2 linked regions of the Silvibacterium dinghuense genome follow. The protein of the gene in region 1 interacts with the protein of each later gene in a pairwise test. Links are inferred from orthologs where the notes say so. Each region holds a gene or a part of one and is shown on either strand. Other genes may lie near its edges. The genes, in order: thrS and rplA.

What was found.
Region 2: the proteins of thrS (region 1) and rplA interact in binary tests that used the Escherichia coli proteins (3 or more experiments, as listed by UniProt). The link is inferred for Silvibacterium dinghuense from one-to-one orthologs.

Annotation. Positions count from the first base shown.
Region 1 is NZ_SDMK01000001.1:2,010,442-2,013,698, reverse strand. The notes cover bases 262-3,203. They hold thrS (threonine--tRNA ligase), read left to right. Parts: upstream 262-674; coding sequence 675-2,732; downstream 2,733-3,203. Other genes in these bases: ESZ00_RS07860 (hypothetical protein), read left to right, coding at 3,030-3,203; ESZ00_RS07870 (TspO/MBR family protein), read right to left, coding at 262-438. In the rest of the region: more of ESZ00_RS07870, read right to left, coding at 1-261; more of ESZ00_RS07860, read left to right, coding at 3,204-3,257. UniProt on the Escherichia coli protein: Catalyzes the attachment of threonine to tRNA(Thr) in a two-step reaction: L-threonine is first activated by ATP to form Thr-AMP and then transferred to the acceptor end of tRNA(Thr). The rate-limiting step is amino acid activation in the presence of tRNA.
Region 2 is NZ_SDMK01000004.1:419,812-422,966, forward strand. Bases 191-3,030 are described here. They hold rplA (50S ribosomal protein L1), read right to left. Parts: upstream 2,046-3,030; coding sequence 1,335-2,045; downstream 191-1,334. Other genes in these bases: rplL (50S ribosomal protein L7/L12), read right to left, coding at 191-445; rplJ (50S ribosomal protein L10), read right to left, coding at 694-1,224; ESZ00_RS17805 (hypothetical protein), read right to left, coding at 2,132-2,728; ESZ00_RS17810 (PadR family transcriptional regulator), read left to right, coding at 3,027-3,030. Outside these bases: more of rplL, read right to left, coding at 68-190; more of ESZ00_RS17810, read left to right, coding at 3,031-3,155. UniProt on the Escherichia coli protein: One of the primary rRNA binding proteins, it binds very close to the 3'-end of the 23S rRNA. Forms part of the L1 stalk. It is often not seen in high-resolution crystal structures, but can be seen in cryo_EM and 3D reconstruction models.

The sequences.
Region 1 (3,257 bases):
CCACGCCGCGGTCACGCTCATCTTGCGGAAGGTCCAGATAGTCATCGTGATCGTCACCAGCAAGATCACGATATCCGCCAGTGCGGTCAGCATTTGGTGCCGCCCGAAAAAGGTCCAGTTCCACAGAAAGGCAAACGCCAGCTGGATCAGGAACAGCCGCAGCCCGCGCACCCGGCAGACGCTGGGCCGTGTCTTCCACACCATCCACGCCGAAATCCCCATCAGCACGAAAAGCACCGTCCACGTCGGTCCGAAGACCGCGTTCAGAGGCGTCAGCGACGGCTTGATGAGCCCCGCGTACCAGGTGGGAAGGCTGTGCACCGGAAAGATCGACGACACTCCGCTCACCGCCAGGCAAAGCAACAGCCATCCTGCCAGCGCCAGCGCCGCCATGGGGCGCGGCTCAAATGTCGATTGTTCCTGCGTTCCGGTGGTCATCCGTCCTCCCTGCATGAAACTTCAGTATGGGATGCTATCAGGATCGCGCCCCGCTCGCTCGAGGCGAGTCCATCATCGCTTCGTCTCAGGGCCCTGGCTTCAGCCCTGCCGTACCGATCGGAAATGGGCGGCCTTTAGCCCCTGCCTGCCTTCCGCTCCCTCGACGCGACCCGCCGCCAGCACATATCCTTGAAGGACAAGACTCACGCGCCACGGCGCAGGATCGACACATCTTCATGAGCGCACTACAGGATCAGATTCAGGTTCATCTCCCCGACGGCTCCGTTAAGGACTTCGCCGCCGGCGTCACGCCCTTCCAGGTCGCCGAAAGCATCTCGCCGCGCCTCGCCGCGGCCTCGGTCGTCGCCCGCATCCAGCCCCTCGACAGCAACACGACCGAGACCGGGCCGAAGGAAACGCCAGGCGCCGCGGCTACTTCCGACGACGCGGCCATGTATGCCGCAGAAGACGCAAACGCACCGCGCCTCGTCGATCTCGCCACGCCGCTCACCACCAGCGTGAAGCTCCAGCTCCTCACCGAGAAGGACCCTGACGCCCTCAAGGTCGTTCGCCACTCGGCTGCGCACGTGCTCGCCACCGCCGTCCTCGAGCTCTTCCCCGAGACCAAGCTCGGCCACGGCCCCGCAACCGACTCCGGCTTCTTCTACGACTTCTATCGTCCCACGCCCTTCACGCCCGAAGACCTCGAGAAGATCGAGAAGAAGATGGCCGAGGTCGTTGCGCGTGACGAGAAATTCACCCGTGAGTATGAGCCGCGCGAGAAAGGCCTGCATCGCTTCAAGGCCGACAACGACTTCATGAAGATCCACTTCATCGAGCGCTTCACGAAGGAGGGCGATGACATCTCCCTCTATCGCAACGGCGCGTTTGTGGACTTCTGCCGTGGGCCGCATGTGCCTTCGACCGGCCGCGTGAAGGCCTTCAAGGTCACCAATCTCGCCGGCGCCTACTGGCTCGGCGATGAGAAAAATCCGCAGCTCCAGCGCGTCTACGGCACGGCCTTCTTCTCCAAGAAGGAGATGGACGAGCACTTCGCCCGCCTCGAAGAGGCGGCGCGCCGCGATCATCGCGCGCTCGGCAAGCAGCTTGACCTGTTCTCGATCCAGGACCTCGCCGGTCCCGGCCTCATCTTCTGGCATCCGAAGGGCGCCATGATCCGCAAGATCATGGAAGACTGGATGCGCGAAGAATGTATCCGTCGCGGTTACGATCTGGTCTACACGCCGCACACCATGCGCGTGAACCTCTGGCAGACCAGCGGTCACGAGGGCTTCTACTCGGCCAACTTCTTCACCAAGATGGAGCTCGACGACGCGGATTATCGCCTGAAGCCGATGAACTGCCCGGGCCACATCCTCATCTACAAGAATTCACCCAAGAGCTACCGCGACCTGCCCGTCCGTTATGCCGAGCTCGGCAATGTCTATCGCTATGAGCGCTCCGGCACCATGCATGGACTGCTGCGCGTGCGCGGCTTTACCCAGGACGATGCTCACATCTTCTGCCGCCGCGATCAGGTCGAGAGCGAAATCGCTGCCTGCATCGACTTTGCGCAGTCGGTTCTCGAAACCTTCGGCTTCAAGGAGTTCAAGGTCGAGCTCTCCTCGTGGGACCCGAAGGATCGCCAGAGCTATGCGGGCTCCGACGCGGACTGGGAGCTGGCCATCGGCTCGCTTGAGCGCGTGCTGCAGGAGAAGGGCATCCCCTACAAGGAGATCCCCGGCGAGGCCGCCTTCTACGGTCCGAAGATCGACATGAAGCTGGTCGACGCCATCGGCCGCCTCTGGCAGCTCTCGACGGTGCAGTTCGACTTCAACCTGCCCGCGCGCTTCGAGCTTGAATATGTCGGCGAAGACGGCGAACGCCACCAGCCCGTCATGGTCCACCGCGCTCTCTTCGGCAGCGTGGAGCGCTTCTTCGGCGTGCTCATTGAGCACTACGCCGGAGCCTTTCCGCTATGGCTCGCGCCCATCCAGATCGGCCTCGTGCCCATCAGCGAGCGCCATCTGCCTTACGCACAACAGGTCGAGGCGGAGCTGAAGAAGGCCGGCTTCCGCGTGGAGCTCGACGCCCGCAACGAGAAGATGAACGCCAAGATCCGCGACCTCACCATGCAGAAGGTGCCCTACGTGCTCGTCATGGGCGACAAGGAAGCCGAGGCGAATGCCGTCAGCGTGCGCGCTCGCGGCAAGGGCGACCAGGGCTCGCAGCCGCTCGCCGACTTCATCGCTCACGCAGCGAAGCTGGCAGCGGAGAAGTCGCTCGAACTGTAATTCCTTATCATCGCAACCAAAAGCGGCGCGACCTCAGGTCACGCCGCTTTTGCTTTTCTGAACAAACGAAGACAAGGGTGCCCCGTCCAAGCTCTGCTTGGGCGGGAGGGCACGAATCCCACTGGCCGTAGTTGTGACTGACAACCGGCCACTGTCCTGTTTCTGTACAGGTTTACACCAAAGAATCGGCCAAAAGTGCCCGCAGGCATCTCCCAGAGGCATGAATTGCGCTTCTAACATCGGCATAGAAGCAGGAGACATGAGGACTCCTGTCACATTTTCTTGTGAGGATTCCCTATGTCGAACTCCCGGCCTGCAGAACCACTCCACGTCAGCTCCCGATTCCGCGATGCCGTTCTTTCGGCCGCCCTCAAGCTCGAGCAGCAGGCCTCGCTCGATGAGCGGCACGTACACACGCTCACTGACCCCGATCACCGCCGCCGTCATCGCCGCCTCGTCGACGAGCAGCTCATCAAGGCCTTCCGCCTGCGCGAGATGATCAAGCTGATGCGTGTCCGCGAACCG
Region 2 (3,155 bases), on another replicon or contig:
TCAGAGCTCAGGGCTCAGTTTCCAGTCAGGCAAAAGCCCGAAGGACTGAGCCCTGCGCCCCGATCACTTACTTGATCTCGATGGTGGCGACGCCGTCGAACTTCTTCTTGATGGCTTCGGCGTCTTCCTTGCTGACGTTCTCCTTCAGAGGCTTCGGAGCACCGTCGACCAGGTCCTTGGCTTCCTTCAGACCCAGGGCGGTGACTTCGCGAACGGCCTTGATGGTGTTGATCTTGTTCGCGCCGGCATCCTTCAGGATGACGGTGAACTCGGTCTGCTCGGCGGCAGCCGGAGCAGCCGCGGCAGCGCCGCCGCCAGCCACGACAACCGGGGCAGCAGCCGCGGCCGAGACGCCGAGGCGCTCTTCAAGCTTCTTGACCAGAGCGGCTGCGTCGAGCAGGCTCAGGCTGACAATCTGATCTTCCAACTGCTGTAAATCGGCCATGATAGTTTCTCCACTTTTGAATCGAATTTTGTACTGCGCCGGAGGGTCTTGCCCGCCGGTTGCCGCTCGCCCCGCCCCGAGGTTTCCGATGTGCCCAGACCGACACACCTCGAAGAAGCACTGCGGCGAATCTTGTAAAGCAGCTCTTAGCTTTTAGCCTCTAGCTGCTAGCTAGTTCTCTGGCACCGCAGTGAGCGGCGGCCGTATCGGAGCTAAAAGCTAGGAGCTAGCAGCTAAAAGCTGAACTTCTAGCTTGCGAACTTTTCCTTCTCGACGCCCTGTCCGAGGACGACGGCCAGATCGCGGCCGGTCGCGTTGATGACCGTGGCCAGGCGCTGGGCCGGAGCGTTGATGAGGTAGAGCAGCTTGGCGAAGATCTCTTCCTTGCCCGGCATGGTGGCCAGGGACTTGACCTCGTCCACGTTGATGACCTTGCCGTCAACGATGCCGAGCTTGAAGGTGAACTGCGCGTTGTCTTCGACGAACTTGGCGAGCGCCTTGGCCAGCGCGACCGGGTCGCCGCTGGTGTAGGCCACGGACGAAACGCCCTTCAGACCCTGGAGCGCGTCTTCGATCTGGCTGCCCTTCGAGGCGCGAGCCGCAAGCTTGTTCTTGAGTACGCGATAACGGCCGCCGGCCTCGCGAACGGTCTTGCGCAGCTCGAAATCCTGCGCCACGGTGAGCTTGGCGAAGGTGCCAACGATGGCGCTGGTGGAGCTCTCAAGCTCCGCCGTCAGCGCTGCGACCTTCTCCGCCTTCTTTGCCTTAGTCAATGCCATAATAGCCTCTAGCTCTTAGCTTCTAGCCTTTAGCTAAGTATTTGAAAATCAATATCATGCGCCTCATGATGGCTTGCTAGCGGCTAGGAGCTAGAAGCTAGAGGCTGTCTTTATGCCTTGGCGGCGGTATCGGCTACGGCGCCGTCGAGCTGGATGCCGGGGCCCATCGTCGAGCTGAGCGTGATGCCCTTGATGTACTTGCCCTTGGCAGCCGAAGGCTTGGCGCGCACGACGCTGGTGATGACGGTCATGGCGTTGTCGATCAGCTTCTCCACGGGGAACGAAAGCTTGCCCACCGGAACGTGCACGAGAGCAGTCTTGTCCGTACGGAACTCGATCTTACCGGCCTTGATTTCCTTGACGGCGGCAGCCACATCGGCGGTCACCGTACCGGTCTTCGGGTTCGGCATCAGGCCGCGGGGGCCGAGCACCTTACCGAGACGGCCGACCGAACGCATCATGTCCGGGGTCGCGATCAGGGCGTCGAAATCGGTCCAGCTTTCCTTCTGGATCTTCTCGACCAGATCTTCGCCGCCGACGAACTCCGCACCGGCTGCTTCGGCTTCCTTCAGGCGGTCGCCGGAGGTGATCACGGCCACGCGCTTGGTCTTACCGAGGCCGTGGGGCAGAACCACCGTGCCGCGGACCATCTGGTCGGCGTGGCGGGGGTCGACACCCAGGCGAAGGGTGAGATCGACGGTCTCATCGAACTTGGCAAACTTGACCTGCTGCAGGAGCGGCACTGCGTCCTGAAGCGTATAAGGGCGGGGCTCAACGGCCGCGCGCGCCTTGGCGACGTTCTTGCTTACTTTTCTCGACATACTTCCTCTGTCTCCCACCGCGCGGACGCTGCTGCATGCCGGCCGTGGTGTATAAGCACCCGCAGAGATACGGGCACGTCTTTTGATTATCCACAGATTTCTTTCGCCATGCAAGCCATTCCCGGGGAGAAATCTGCATATTTCCCCACGGATGGAGGCAATCCGACCCAGGCCGTATCCACATAGAGCCACGAGAAAGGGTCGTCATTTCGGCCGGAGCAGGACCGTTTCATCGGCCTGCGCAGCGGAGAAACCTGCAGTTCTTCTGCGAGCGCGGCAGCCAGCAGCGCCAGCAGTTCATAGGCCGCAGTGCCGTCGGGAGCCCACGCGCGCCAGATGCGATGGCACAGCCAGAGCACGGCAAGCCCGAGCAGCAGGTTCATCGCCAGCAGCAGCCACATGTGCATGCCGAAGACGGCGAAGACCAGCGCCAGCAGGTACGGCCACAGAATGGACGAAGAGGCGGTAGCGAACGGCCCCGGCGAAGGCGCATAGAGATGGCGCAGCAGAAGGTTCTTCGCAATGGCGGCGTGGATGTAGGCGTCGTCGAGGATGAAGAGCTGATCGCCGTGCGTAGCCCGCAGGATCAGGGCAAGATTCGCTGCGGCAGCGGCCAGAAAGAGGATTGCCGCAAGAAGGACAGGCCAGTTGGGGAGCCAGAAACGCAGACGCGCTGGGGGCAACAGGAACTTCTCCTTCAGGCCGAGGGTTGCGAAGCACGGACGGCACTTCTGGTGCGGCGAGGCTATCGCCCGGATTTCATTGTAGAGGGCTGGGATGTATCCACACCTCACTCTTGCGAAACACGCGCCTGCGCGAGGCGTCCTGGCACTATCGATCCGTGCATTGGCTTGTTGGCATCAGTTGAGTAAAGGCGATGCCTGAGTTGTCCTGTCAATTTGCAGGCATCGCAGGAATTGCAGGTAGAAGTACGTTTGGACTTGATCTTATGTAAAGATGTCTATATATAGTTGTCTATATATGAGAAGGCCCGACGCTCTCCAAGGCTCGCTCGATCTGCTTGTGCTGAAGATATTGTCCCGACGCCCCAAGATTCACGGTTACGGAATCATGGCGGCTGTTCGGGAGGCTTCGGATGATCTGCTCAGT